One region of the Eubacterium sp. BL-380-WT-2B genome, then DNA from elsewhere that is predicted to be linked to it. Evidence: riboswitches for the same ligand, from Rfam matches in the RefSeq annotation. Region 1 holds a riboswitch; the other holds the start of a gene.
The links. A riboswitch is a leader RNA that binds a small molecule or an ion and turns the genes downstream of it on or off. The one in region 1 is predicted to bind cobalamin.

Region 2: another riboswitch for cobalamin. It lies ahead of hemA (glutamyl-tRNA reductase); the one in region 1 lies ahead of FYJ53_RS07525 (alcohol dehydrogenase catalytic domain-containing protein).

What each region holds. Positions count from the first base shown of each region.
Region 1 is NZ_VUMP01000003.1:300,696-307,979, reverse strand. It holds gene FYJ53_RS07545 (radical SAM/SPASM domain-containing protein) at 1-302, opposite strand, end outside; gene FYJ53_RS07540 (ATP-binding protein) at 748-2,505, opposite strand; gene FYJ53_RS07535 (response regulator transcription factor) at 2,502-3,203, opposite strand; gene FYJ53_RS07530 (hypothetical protein) at 3,387-3,857, opposite strand; cobalamin riboswitch at 3,981-4,156, shown strand; gene FYJ53_RS07525 (alcohol dehydrogenase catalytic domain-containing protein) at 4,252-5,289, shown strand; gene trpD (anthranilate phosphoribosyltransferase) at 5,314-6,423, shown strand; gene FYJ53_RS07515 (hypothetical protein) at 6,425-6,634, shown strand; gene FYJ53_RS07510 (GNAT family N-acetyltransferase) at 6,677-7,138, opposite strand; gene der (ribosome biogenesis GTPase Der) at 7,195-7,284, opposite strand, start outside.
Region 2 is NZ_VUMP01000007.1:294,142-301,425, reverse strand. It holds gene FYJ53_RS15865 (GntR family transcriptional regulator) at 1-1,392, opposite strand, end outside; gene FYJ53_RS15860 (helix-turn-helix domain-containing protein) at 2,041-2,382, shown strand; cobalamin riboswitch at 2,578-2,766, shown strand; gene hemA (glutamyl-tRNA reductase) at 2,931-4,187, shown strand; gene FYJ53_RS15850 (bifunctional precorrin-2 dehydrogenase/sirohydrochlorin ferrochelatase) at 4,184-4,768, shown strand; gene hemC (hydroxymethylbilane synthase) at 4,765-7,179, shown strand; gene hemB (porphobilinogen synthase) at 7,199-7,284, shown strand, end outside.

The sequences.
Region 1 (7,284 bases):
TCGTGGGTAAAGCAGCCGCTGGTGATCAGCTGCCGCCTGGGGATGCTACGGTCCTCTGCCTGCTGGTGCACAGCGCAGACAGTGGGCACGCACAGCAGGGGCTCGCCGCCAAAGGTCAGCACCGATTCCAGCGCGCAGGCGCGGTCCACCGCCTCAAGGGCAGCGGCGGCATCCTCTGGCAAGAGCTCCCCGTCAAGCCTGTCCGGGCCCAGCGCACAGTGCGCGCACCGGCTCCGGCAGCGGTGTGTCACGCTGAATTCTAGCCGCTTTACATGTTTTAAATAGGGATTCCTCTGGTTCATATTATCCTCCTCCCACGCCTGATTCTCAGGGCCTCACGCTGGCTTCTGCGCTGGCTGTTGCAGCTATGCCATTATAAGAATTTTTATTCAATCTAATAATTTATTATATCCATTATAGCACCCAACGTCCTGCTGGTAAAGCTTTATTTGAATTGATATTTTTTTAACTTTCCAGACCGGCCCAAACCGCCCTCGGCCATAAAAAAAGATGATGTGCTGAAACAGCACATCATCGGTGGGGGGGACGTTAGCCTTACGAGAAAAAGTGTTCCGCAGAGGTTTATTAATGGAAAATGAAGAATTGAGAATGGAGAATTAAAAGACCCCTTTTGCTGCCGCAAAAGCGATTAAGACAGTGGCCTTCGGCCGCCGTTTCATTCAAAATGCGCAGCATTTTGTTCCTCTAATTCTCCATTCTGCATTTTCAATTGGTTCCGCCTTTGCATCACGCGTCACAATTCTTTGGCAGGGTCACCTTAAAGGTGGTGCCAATCCCCACTGAGCTAGTCACCTCGATGGTTCCCTTGTTGTTCTGGACAATGTGCTTGACAATGGCAAGGCCCAGGCCAGTGCCGCCGTTTTCCTTGGAACGGCTCTTATCCACACGGTAAAAACGCTCAAAGATCCGCGGGATGTCCTCCTCGGGGATGCCACAGCCGGTATCCTCCACCAGGATGCAGAAATGCGCGCCATTTTCGTAGACCGACACATCCACCCTGCCGCCTTCGTCCGTGTATTTGATGGCGTTGTCCACCAGGTTGATCATCATCTGCCTGAAATCGTCCGGGTTGATGATAACGCTGATGTCGCCCTCCTTCTGATAGCGCAGCTCGATACGCTTGGACTCAGCCGTCATTTTGAGAATGTCGAAGATCCGCAGGATTTCCTGGTTCACACCGATGACCTCGCGCTTGTCCTCGCCGCTGCGCTGGTTGTTTTCCAGGTGAGAGAGGATCAGAATATCGTTGACCAGGCGGGTCAGGCGTTCACTCTCATCGGCGATAATGCTGTAAAAACGGCCAAGGGTGGCCTCGTCGGTAATGTGGTTTTCCTGAATGGTCTCGATGAAGCCGCGGATGGTGGTAATGGGGGTTTTCAGCTCGTGGGACACATTGGCCACAAAGTCCCGGCGGATATTTTCCAGCCCCTTGATCATGGTAATATCCTCCAGAATGATGATATTGCCATTGTAGGTCTGGTCGCCCTTGTCCAGCATCTGGGAGCTTGTGACCTTGTAGATACGCTCCTCGATACGGGTTTCGTAGTCCAGCCGCCCGTCCTCGGTCTCTGCCAGCTTGTCCTGAAGCTCGTACACAAAGGGGTCGCGGTAAACCTCCAGGATATTTTTCCCCTTGATTTCCTTCTTCAGGTCGATGTTAAAGATGCCCCGGGCCGTATCGTTAATCAGGATGATCTTATTATCCCGGTCTACGGCGATAATGCCCTGGTTCATGCTGGACAGCACAGAGGACAGCTCAATATTCTTGCGGTTGATCTTGCTGAAGGAGGCATCCAGCTGCTCGGCCATGGTATTGAGCGAGTCGACCAAATCGCCGATTTTATCGTCCCTGAGCATGGTGAGCTTTGTCTTATAATCGCCCCGGGCAATCTTTCTGGCGAAAATGGTGACCTCGTCCAGGGGTCTTGTCTCGTTATTTAAGAGGAAGGCAAAAATCACAATGGCGATGAGGATACTGGCCAGCGCCACAAAAATCAGGTTGTTAATAATGCTGTAGCTCACATCCTCCATGACGTCAAGAGGCACTGCGATCCTTACAATATGCGTTATCTGCCCATCCTGATAGTATGGCGCTGCCAGGTAGAGCATATTCTTCATAATGGTGTCGGAATAGCGCACCGAGGTGGTGGGCGTCCCCTTCATGGCGCCCTGGACCTCGGGCCGGCTCAGGTGGTTGTCCAGCGAACCGATACCGCTCAGGGACTCAAACAGGACGTTCCCCTCCACATCTATGATGTTGATGCGCTGGTTGGTGCTGTTTGCATAATGCTCGAGCCCGGTGACGTCGCCGGTCTTGATGTAGCCGGGCATCAGGTCCTCGACAATATACTCGCTGTTGCTTTTCAGGTTGCTCTCGGTGGATTCATAGTAGGCGTTTTTGAAGATCACATAGGAGAAAACGCCTGAAAAGGCAGTGACCAGCACGATCAGGATTGAAAAGACAATGGTGATGCGTTTTTTCATTGATCACCTCCCAGGTTTTCTACCAGGCGGTAGCCCACGCCGCGCACGGTTTCGATGTATTTTTCCTGGTCGTCCTCAATCTTCTTCCGCAGGTAACGGATGTGGACATCCACTGTCCGGGTCTCGCCGTAATACTCATAGCCCCAGATTTCGTCCAGCAGCTGATCCCGGGTCAGCACCTTGTTCTTATTGTTTGCCAGATACAGGAGCAGCTCGTATTCCTTCAGCGTCAGCGACAGCTTTTTGCCGTTTTTGTATACCTCGAAGGAGCCGGGCAGAATGCGCAGGCTGCCCACTGCGATCTCCTCTGTGTCTGAGCTTTTGATCATCTCGGTGCGCCGCAGGACAGCCTTTACCCGGGCGTAGAGCTCCTTCACGCTGAAGGGCTTGGTCATATAGTCGTCTGCGCCCATTTCTAGGCCAAGGACCTTGTCAAACTCCTCGCTCTTGGCGGTGAGCATGATGACTGGAATGTAAGACAGGTTTTTATCCGCCCGCACCTCGCGGCAGATGGTGAGCCCGTCCTTGCCCGGCAGCATTAAATCCAGAATGATCAGATCCGGCCGGATATCCACGATTTTCTCAACCGCGCCGGTCCCCTCGTGGACCCCCGCCACCTCAAATCCCTGGGCTTCCAGATTGAATTTAATCAGCTCAAATATATTAAGTTCGTCTTCTATAATCAGAATTTTTTTCATTTTCTCTCCAATTCTCGCTCAATTTTAACATAATATGATTATAGCATATGTTGTGTTAAAGGCATGTAAAATCTAGATTAAATTTAGAAGGCAAATCTGTGACTGTTAAAAAAGCGGCGCAAACCGAGACTGCGCCTTTTGTCCAGATAAGAAAAAGGCTTCGTCTCTCAAGATCCTTACCTGTCACTCCTTAAGCTCCCGGAAATGCTGCCAGTGAATCCCGATATGCCCAATGCCCAAAATCACCACAAACACCACCATCAAAATGACCCTCCCGTAGATCCCCAGGAGCAGAAACGAAACCACCGGCAGCGTTGCCCCTGCCAGCGGCACACCGCAAAAGCTCGAATAAAAATCTTTTAGCTTCTGCCCACTTCTAAAATACCGGACCCAGTAGCCCTCGTACAGCAGCATCAGCCCAAAGGACAGCGCCAGCCACAGGCTCCAGGGCGTCAGAGGGCGGAGGTTAAAATCCGTAAAGATCAGGGCGCAGCAGCTCACCCCCACCTGCCCCACACGCTCACACCACACCAGCAGTTTATGCTCATGTCTGAAATCATAGCCCTCCGGCTGCCTCCTTGTCCAGATCAGGTTGGGGATAAACAGCATCAGCAGATACAGTACACCGATGTATGAAAATCCAAAATGTCCCATTTTTTCCTCCTCATTTTTTATAAACAGCGTCGCCGCACAGTTAATACCGCTATTATATCACGTTTGGATTAAAACTTTTACATTTTGTCTTGACACCCAAAACAAATGTGATATGATAATAAAAAAGCATAAAACATTTCAGGTGCTGCATGGCAGATAATAGGGAACTAAGTGAGATTCTTAGACGGGCCCGCCGCTGTAAGTGGATTGCCCGGCTCATCACCACTGTCCAAAAGGATGGGAAGGGAGCCCGGCGTTAATCCTCAGTCAGAAAACCTGCCTGAAATGTGTCGACGGTCTTTATCTGAGCGGTGGAGGCCTGTGGGAATGATGGAAAGTTCGCACCTTAGATTAAGGTCGGGCTTTTTTTGTTTGAAAAATAAGGAGATACCAAATGAAAGCAGTTGTTTTAACAGGCCCCGGCCAGCTGGAAATGACCGAAAGGCCCATTCCGGCCTGCGGCGACCACGAAGTCCTTGTCAGGGTCATGGCCTGCAATTTATGCAAAACCGATCTCAAATGCCTGACCATGGGTCAGCGTGACCTGGTATACCCGCGTGTGCTGGGCCATGAAATTTCCGGTGTTATCGCCGGTGTGGGCGCTGCAGTCACAGGCTACCAGGAGGGACAGCGGGTACACGTGCACCCGGGGATTGCCTGCGGCGCGTGCGCCTATTGTAAAGAGGGCGATGATAACCTCTGCGACCACGTGCGCATCATGGGCTTTAACTATGATGGCGGCTTCCAGGAATACCTGGTGGTGCCTGCGGAGGGCGTCCGGGGCCAGATCATCAACATCATTGAAAATGACGCGCTGAGCTTTGAGGAGATATCCTTTATCGAGCCTCTCTCCTGCTGCGTCAACGTCCAGGAAAAGCTGAAGCTTGCGCCTGACGACACCCTGCTGATCATCGGCGCAGGCCGTATGGGCATCCTCAACCTGCGTGTGGCAAGAGCCCTGGGCGTGCGTAAGGTCCTTCTGCTTGAGTCTGACCCCGAACGGGCCGCCCGCGCCGAGACGCTGGGCTTTGACGCTGTTTTCGCGAGCGGGCAGGAGGCCGAGGGCGCCATTAGGGAACTGACAGACGGCCAGGGCGTGGATGCGGTGATCCCCTGCTGCGCAGCCGCAGACGCCATGAACCTGGCGCTCCGGGTGCTTAAAAAGCAGGGGCGCTTCGGCCATTTCAGCGGTATTATCCCAGACGGCGCCACCCAGCCCGAGATCAACACCATTCACTACAAGGAGCAGATCATGACCGGCGCCTACGGGTGCAGCATTGCGCACAGCCGCCGGGCCAAGGCACTGCTGGAGAACGGCAGTCTGATTGTAAAAGACCTGATCACTGAGCGCATTCCGCTCGAGGAGCTGCGGCACGGCCTTGAGCGCGTACGTCAGCTTGAAACCCTGTCGACCATCGTCGTTTTTGATTAACACACCATATGGAGGAGTAAAACAATGGAAGCAGTTACTATGAAAGAATATGGCCAGGTGATCACCGGCCTCATCAACCGTGAAAATCTGACCAAGGAAGAATCAAAGGAAATGTTTATGGAGATCCTGGGCGACCGCCAGACGCCCATGCAGCAGGGGGCTTTTCTGGCCGCCCTCAGCGCCAAGGGCCCGACCGCCGCAGAAGTAGCCGGCAGCTTTGAGGCCATCTACGAAATTGACACCTGCAAGGTCACGCCTCAGACCGCTGTGCCTGTGGTGGAAAACTGCGGCACGGGCATGGATACCTTTAAGACCTTTAATATCAGCACGGTCGCCGGCATCATCGCCGCCGCAGACGGCGTCCCCATGGCCAAGCATGGCTCACGGGCGCTCACCTCTGTGTGCGGCACCATCGACGCGGTGGAGGCCCTGGGCGTGGATGTGGACTGCAGCGTGGACGTGGTAAAGGCCAGCATCGAGAACGCGGGCATCGGCATCTTTAACGGCATGAGCTCCGAGGTCCATCCCACTGCCCTCGGCCGGGTGCTGTCACAGATCTCCTTCGGCAGCGTTTTAAACATCTCCGCCTCTCTGGCCAATCCCGCCCTGCCAAAATACGCAGTCCGCGGAGTCTACTCCCTGGATATGCTGGAATTTGTCCCGGACATCATGCGTGAAATCGGCTATGAGCACGCACTGATCGTCTACGGCGAAGCCGGAGACGGCTGTATCGACGAAGCCTCCACAGTCGGCGCCACCCACATGGCTGAGCTGATGCCCGACGGCACTGTAAAGCGCAGTATCCTGACGCCGGAAAGCCTTGGGATTGAGCCGGGCAGACTGGACGAGCTGGCTCCCTGGGGCTCTGTGGACGCGGCCGCCCAGGGCATTGTCCGTATCCTGAAGGGCGTCTCCACCCCCACCCGCACCAACATCGTCTGCCTGAACAGCGCGCTGATTCTCTATGTTGCGGGAAAAGCTGCAAGCATTCCGGAAGGCTATCTGCGCAGCCATGAGCTCATCGCAAGCGGCGCGGCCTACAAGGCGCTGGAAAAATGGGTCGCTGCCCAGAACCGCGATCCCCAGGCCGGTCTCGCGAAGCTGAAAGCCCTCACCCTGGCCGCCGAGGTGTAAAATGAATCTCTACGCCTTTAAAGCTGACAATGGTTACCTGAAAATAGCTCCCGACGGCGCCTACATTCTGGTCGGCATCCATAAAGCCAGCGTCTATGATGACAGCAGACTTGACAGCCTGAAGGAGCAGCTCGCCGCCCTGAAGCCCGAGCTCGAAAATCTGAGGATCGTAAAACTCGTGCTTGAGGAAGAGGATTATTTTCTGCAATAGAAAAAAGGACCGCTGAGCAGCGGTCCTTTTTTAATAATCGCCTTATTTTTCTTCTCTTTCCATATGTAAAATCGGAAACTCCCGCCCCTGCTCATCTAAGGGCGACCTTGATGCTACGCGAAAACCCATATGCTCGTAAAAACCTCTTGCGCCGGGATTCTGCTCATTCACATCTACGGCGGTGGCACCGCAGTTCTCAAGGGCATGGCAGATAAGAAAACTGCCGGCGCCCTTTCCAAACCAGTTCGGCTCCACAAAAAGCATTTCAATTTTCTGTTTGTCAATCCCGATAAATCCAACGGTTGTGCCCAGGTGGTTACGGGCCAGCATCAGCTGCTCCACGCCCTTCAGGCCGGCCTTCACCTCAGGGACCAGTCCCTGAATATCTTCCTCTCCCAGAAAATCATGGGTGGCCCGCACAGAAGCCTCCCATATTTCAGCCAGTTTTTCGATCTCCTGATCGGTTCTGCGGCCGATCCTTTCAATGCTGTATTCCTGTTTCATTTTATCCTCCCTATAAAAAAGCCCTCTCCACCGCAATGAAGAGGCCTGTGTTTGTGTTAGTCGTTTCGTTCCCGCACAAAAAACCGGATGGGCGTGCCATCGAAATCAAAGGTATCGCGGATTTTGTTTTCCAGATAACGCTGATA
Region 2 (7,284 bases), on a different contig from region 1:
CTCTGAGTACTCGTAGGTCTGCCTGTAAGTGTTTTCAATGATTTTTCCAAGCAGGGCAGTGTCATTGTTTGTGACAGCTTTTGTGAGCTTGTCCATATCGCCGTACAGAAGGCGGTCAACACGGTCATAATCATCATTGCTGACAAAGGTTTTAAGAATGACGCCATAGGCCAGTTTGATTTTCAGATGCTCATAAATATTCTGCATGGCCGGGGACTGGATTGATGAGATCAGAATATCGGTTAAGGCTGTGGTGATACCGCGGCTGTAACGCTTGCTTTCCAGAAGCTCAAGGATATGTTTTTTGTCCGTTTCGCTCATGGATTTAAAAGCGTCAAAAGCGATGGCTTTGCATGAATAACGCAGAATCTGGAGACTGCTCAGGTATTCGTCCAGCTGTCCGAGGACTTCCGGGGAATGGGAACGTTCAAAAACGATTTGAGTACCCTTTCCATTAAAGGTTCTGGTCAGGCCGAGGGAATTCAGAATAGACAGGGCTTTTCGGACGGTTACCGGTGAAACGCCGTAAACTCTGCGCAGTTCGGATTCGGAAGGGAGAAAATCGCCGGCCACGTTGCCGGATTTCTCGCTCTCCCACATAATATCACTGGCAATTCTCAGGTAGAGCGGTGTCGGGGCATTGTCAATAAACCAGTTAAAGCTTTCAGCTTCGGAAGGCGCCGCCGGTGCGTTCACCATATAGGCCGCATCAAAGCGCTGGCTGATTTCATTAAGCCCCTGAAGCAGTAAGTGATGAAAATGTTTGAAATTCTGCTTGGCGGCGTGGTCCAGCAGTTCCTTATACCATCCCTTGATCGCTTCCTCTGAGAGGTCTTCATGGAGCGTATGGCCGGTAATATTGCTGTGAATGGAATCGATCCGGACAAAATCGCAGATCTGTTCAAAAAGCTCGATGACAAAGGGGTTCTCTGTTCTTCTCAGGATATTCCGGATAAAGCGGCAGTGGAAGGCAAACATTTCGATCGGGTTGGAAGAATCCAGGTTGTCGGTCATTTCGTATAGGGTCATGAAATCTTCACGGCTGCATTTGGAAGCGCCGTATGTGATGGTGCTGGGTAAAAGAATAGAGAGCATCCGGTATGTATCACTGATGCCGTGACGCCGGTTTTCAAAGCGCTTTTCATAAGCCTCACGGTGTTCCGGCAGGCGGCTGTCAAAGATTACCTGAGCATTTTTACCGTGGGAGCAGAAAATAAGATTGTTGTCCTGCAGCAGACGCAGGGCTTTTCGAACGGAATTACGACTGGCACCCATTTGTTTGCTGATTTTTGGTTCAGATGGCAGGGCGTCACCCAGTTTTAATTTGCCGTTGTAAATATCATCCTCAATCTTTCTGCAAATAAATAGATACAATGGAATTTCTTTTTTCAAAATACAATCTCCTTTTGGGGGTATTTTAACAGTATAACATCATTTGCTAAAACTTACATCTAAATTGAGAAAAAATTATAAAGAAATTCTTTTTCGGTCAGCCTTTACCATATCGGAATTAGATGTGTGTTCCTCTGAATGAGGTGTACCCATTTTGAAGAGAATTAAACACATGAAAAATATTTTTAAGGTAACAGAAATTTGAAAATATTTTAAAATGGGTTTTTCACATTGCAAATTCGGGTAAAAATAAGAAAACAAATAAAAAGGATATAATTGGTTGAATTAAAATGATAACTTCAATTGCAGATAAAAAGTTTTTAAATAAAGAGATTGCTTTGACAGGAGATTCGATTTATAATAAAGTATATATATTGGGAAAACTAAATAGAAATTGCGGCATCCGGAAAGTGCTGGCACACTTATCCGGCTTGCGCAGGTGCACAACCACCATACACAACGGCCCTGGGGGGCACGTACCGCATTACTTATTATAGGCTATTTTTGTGCTAAAAACAAGAGGACACCCTATAAATAAGTGGGCTTATTTGTGTTAGCATTTTATAAAAGTGTCATATAACTGTGCATGGTTGGTTTTATCCTGCACAGTTTTTTTATTTGGTTTTCCCTGAAATTTAGGAGAAGACAATGGAATCAAGGTTAGATCAAAAGGCAATTGGCCAGCGCATCCGGCAGCGTAGAACTTTTTTAAACATGAGCCGTGAGGATTTGGCGCGAAAAATAGGGATTACACAGACTTTTTTAACGGACATCGAGCTGGGAACCAAAGGCTTTTCGCTAAAGAGTCTTGAACGTTTCTGTGAAGCGTTAAAAATGTCTTCAGATAGCATCCTGTTTGGCAAAAGTCTGGATGAAAAAGAAAAAAACACTGCACTGCTTGATATTCTGGAGCATTGCCCCGATGAAAAAAAGGAATACGCAGAAAGAATGATGATGCTCTTTTTAATGAGCCATGAAACAGAAAACTAGCATGGATGTATAAAATGACCGGACTCAGGAAAAGAGACCGGTTTTTTATTGCCTGTAATCCGATTACAGAAAATATGTAAAATATTCGGTGGAATTGGCAAAAAACTGCTTATTTCCCATAAAAAGGGGTAGCGCCTGAGTCGGATTGGTGATATAATTGGAAACGAAAATTAAATAGGAAAGACTAATGTAAAATCTGTTTTGGATTCTTTCGTTTTTGCCCTGGTAAAAACAAAGGATAAAGGGAATCTGGTGAAAATCCAGAGCGATCCGGTCACTGTAATTCGTTAAGTCTCCTTATGATGCCACTGGAATGAAAACCGGGAAGGCAAGGAGAATATAATGCGATGAGTCAGGAAACCTACTGGACAGAGTGCTAATAATTACCTCCAGGGAAAAGGGAACTTAGTAACGTTAATTTAATTGTAGTATCCGCAATAGACAGCGTGGATAAATAATTCTGTTGACAAACCTCTTTTTTACGGAGACGTAATGAAGAGGTTTTTATTTGTTTTTAATGAATGTTTGATTGAAGGAGAAGGATTGAAATGAAATTAGTTGTAGTGGGAATCAATCATAAAGACACACCTCTGGAAATCAGGGAAAAGGGTGCTTTTATCAAGCGGACCGTAAAAGAGGGTATTGCAAGCCTTCTGGAAGAGGCGTGTATCGAAGAGGTGATCATTCTTTCTACCTGTAATCGAAGCGAAATTTATGTGGCGACCCGCGACGTTGAAGCAGCGGACCAGGCGCTGAGAAATTTTTACATCGAGGAGAAATCCGGCGATCTCGAAAATTATCTGTTCTGTGAAAAGGGCAGAGAAGCCATCCTTCACCTTTACCGGGTAGTGACCGGGCTGGATTCAATGATCCTGGGTGAGGACCAGATCTTGGGCCAGGTAAAGGATGCCCTTGAATTATCCCAGTCTGTTCACGGCTGCGGAAAATACTTAACCAAGGCTTTCAGAGAAGCCGTCACCTTTGCCAAGAAGGTTAAAACCGTTTATAAAATCTCCGAGACCCCGCTTTCCCTGAGCTCGACAGCGGTTAAGCACGTTAAAAGAAGTTATGAGGACTATGCGGATAAAAAGGTGCTGATCATCGGTTCTGGAAAAATGGGGCTTCTGGCACTGCGTTATATGGCGGCAGAGGGCTTTAACAGCGTTTATATGACCAACCGTACCTATCATCCGGGGGATGAATACCGTGATATTTATGAGGGTGTTAACATGATCCGCTACGAGGACCGCTATGAAGCCATTGGGGATATCGATGTAATTATCTCGGCGACAGCCTCACCCCACGTGGTCTTAAAACGGGAGCTCATGCCCGAGCGCAAAAAGCCGCTCATGGTCATTGACCTGGCGCTGCCAAGGGATATTGAGGAAGCCATCTCGGAGATGGATCAGGTTGAGCTGCTGACCATTGACAATTTTAAAGATATTATTGATGAAAAAATGCACTACCGTGAGCGGGTGGCAGAAAAGATCGCCCTTGAGATCGAAGAGGAAATCGATGGCCTCATGGTCTGGATTACCAAGTCCAAGGTAGACAACATGGTGGCACATTTTAACCAGGTTTCCGGACAGCTGGCGGACGAAACCATTGAGATTCTCAACAAGCGCTATCAGTTTGAGGGGAAGGACAAGGAATTTCTTGAAAAAATCGTCCATTCAAAATTCCGTGAAATGGTAATGCCGTCCATCAGGCAGCTAAAAACACTGGACAGCGAGGACGATATTCTGCGCTTTGAGAAAACACTGGCTTTTTTATTTTCAGGTGGCAATGCGGAGGCGGCCCAATGAAAGGGCCGATTCTGCTCAACTTTACCGGGAAAAGGGCCCTTGTAATCGGCGGCGGGAAGGTAGGAATGCGGCGCGCGGAAACCCTAGCCGGGTATGGGTGTTCTGTGACCTGCGTGGATAAAAACATGGAGGTTCCGGAAAAGCCGGTTGAGAACATCCGTTATGTCAAAGCATACTGCCGGATCGAGACAGCCCTTGACGGCATGGATCTTGTCGTGGCGGCGACAGACCAGCGTGAGCTGAATGCCCGGATTCTTGAAAACTGTAAAATACGCGGTATCTGGTGCAACGTTTCAGACGACCCCGAGCATTCGGACTTTATTTTTCCCTCAGTGGTAAAGCGCGGGGATTTGACGATCTCGGTCTGTACCGATGGGGCCAGTCCAACGCTGACCACCCAGATAAAAAGGGAGCTGGAAGAAAAATATGATGAAAGCTATGCAGAGCGTCTCAGGCTGCTTAAGCAGCTGAGGCTGCATATTTTGAAAACGGAAACCTCACCGGATGAAAAAAAAAGACAGCTCAAGGGGCTGACAGCGTTAACCATTGAAGAATTGCAGAGAGAAGTGGAGAAAATATGAAAATAATTGTAGGCTCAAGAGGCAGTAAGCTGGCAGTGGTCCAGACCAACTGGCTTCTTGAGGAGTTAAGAAAAGCAAACCCGGAGGTCGATTTTGAACTCAAAATCATCAAGACAAAGGGCGATAAGATACAGCACAAAGCCCTTGATAAAATTGGGGATAAGGGTATTTTTACCAAAGAGCTGGAGGATGCCCTCTTAAGCGGTGAAATCGATATGGCGGTTCACAGCATGAAGGATATGCCCTCTGCGCTGCCCGATGGGCTCACACTTTCGGTGCCGCCCATGCGGGAAGACCCGAGAGATGTGCTGCTGACACCGCATAAAATCAGCGCCATCCAGGAGCTGCCCGAAAATGCAGTCATCGGTACCGGGAGCAAACGCCGGATTTATCAGCTGAAAAATATCCGAAAGGATTTTGAAGTGGTGGGAATCCGCGGAAATATTGATACCCGTATCCGGAAAATGAAAGAGCAGGGACTGGATGGCATTATTCTGGCGGCGGCGGGACTTAAACGCATCGGTGCTTATGAGAGCGGGGATTATACCTGCCTTCCCCTTGATCCATGCCAGTTTGTATCGGCCCCAGCCCAGGGGATTCTGGCAGTGGAAATCCGTGAGGATAACGAAACTGTCAAGGCACTCATGGAATCTGTCAGCAACCCGGTTACCAAGGCGCAGATGACAGCGGAACGCCAGTTTTTGATCAGTCTAAATGGCAGCTGTCATATCCCTATCGGGGCATACTGTGATGTGGAGGGTGAAAAACTGACCCTTTACGGACTTTTCGGCAACGAAGACGGCACAATTCTATACAAAGGACAGACAGAGGGAGCCATGGGCGAGGAAGCAAAAATGGGAGACCGTCTGGCAAAGGAACTGAAAGAAATGGTAGAAGCAAAAATCAAACCGGGCACCGTCTATCTGGCTGGCGGCGGCTGCGGTGATAAGGGACTGATCACCGTCAAGGCCATGGAAAAATTAAAGACCTGTGACGCGGTGGTTTATGATGCGCTGGTCAATGAGGAATTCCTGAAATGGACAAAACCCGAGTGTGAAAAAATATACGTGGGCAAAAGAGCCGCCAACCACGCGCTGCCCCAGGATGAAATCAACGCCCTGCTGATCAGGCTGGGCAGGGAAGGAAAAAATGTTGTCCGCCTTAAGGGCGGCGACCCCTATGTTTTCGGACGCGGAGGAGAGGAAGGCGAGGAGCTCTACGACGCCGGGGTTCCCTTTGAGGTGATCCCGGGGATTACCTCGGTTATCGGCGGCCTGGCTTACGCAGGCATTCCCATTACCCACAGAGACTGTGTCTCTTCCTTCCAGGTGGTTACCGGGCATCTGAAATCTGAGGAGTCTGAGCTGGACTGGCCGGTACTGGCCAAATCCAAAGGGACCATTGTGTTTTTGATGGGCGTCAAAAATCTTGAAAAAATCACCGGAGAGCTGATGAAAAACGGGATGGATAAAAATACGCCGGCGGCTGTGGTGCACCGCGCTTCCACCCCTTATCAGCGAGTGGTGGAAGGCACACTGGAAACCATCTACGGCATTGCCACAGAAGCCAGGATCACAGCGCCAAGCCTGATCGTAGTCGGCGATGTGGTGACCAAGCGTGAGAAGCTGCGCTTCTTTGACAGCAAGCCCCTTTTTGGAAAAAATATCGTGGTAACCCGTTCCAGAGAACAGAGCTCTAAAATGGTAGCGCAGATCGCCGAGCTCGGCGGCAATGCCATTGAGTACCCGACCATCAAAATCGAGCCGATTCCGGAGAATGTCGACGCGCTGGCCGAGAACTTTGGATCTCTGGACAGGTACAGCCACATTATTTTTACCAGCACCAACGGCGTTGAAATTTTCTTCGACGCGCTGAAGGCCTCGGGCAGAGATACCAGAGCCCTCGGGAGTATCCATGTGACAGCCATTGGCTCGGCAACAGCGGCGCTGCTTGCCGAGCAGGGGATCACCGCGGATTTTGTGCCGAAAAAATATGTCGGTGAAGAGCTGGTTGACGGTTTGATGCCGCTTTTGACAGAAACGTCGCGGGTACTGATCCCGCGCTCCAAAAACGCGCGGATTTACGTGGTTGAGGCGCTCCGCAAGGTTTGCCCGGTGGATGAATACCAGATTTACGAAACAGTCCGCGAGGACAACACCGACGTCGATGTGGCGGAGATGTTAAAGAATAAAGAGATTGACTACATCACCTTTACAAGCTCCACAACGGTACAGTATTTTGTGGAAAAAATTGGCAGTGAAAATGTGGATGATACTAAAAATGCAAAATGCGTTTCCATTGGACCTGTAACCTCAGACAAAATGAAAGAGCTGGGTTTAATGGTCGATGTCCAGGCAGAGGTTTACACCATTGCCGGAATGATTGAAGCGATTCTGAATATGGAAAAATAAAGAGAGGAAGTTGATTATTATGTTACCAACCCGATTGAGAAAAAACGCAGCGGTTCGTGATCTGATCCGCGAAACAGAATTATCCATGCGCGATGTGGTTTACCC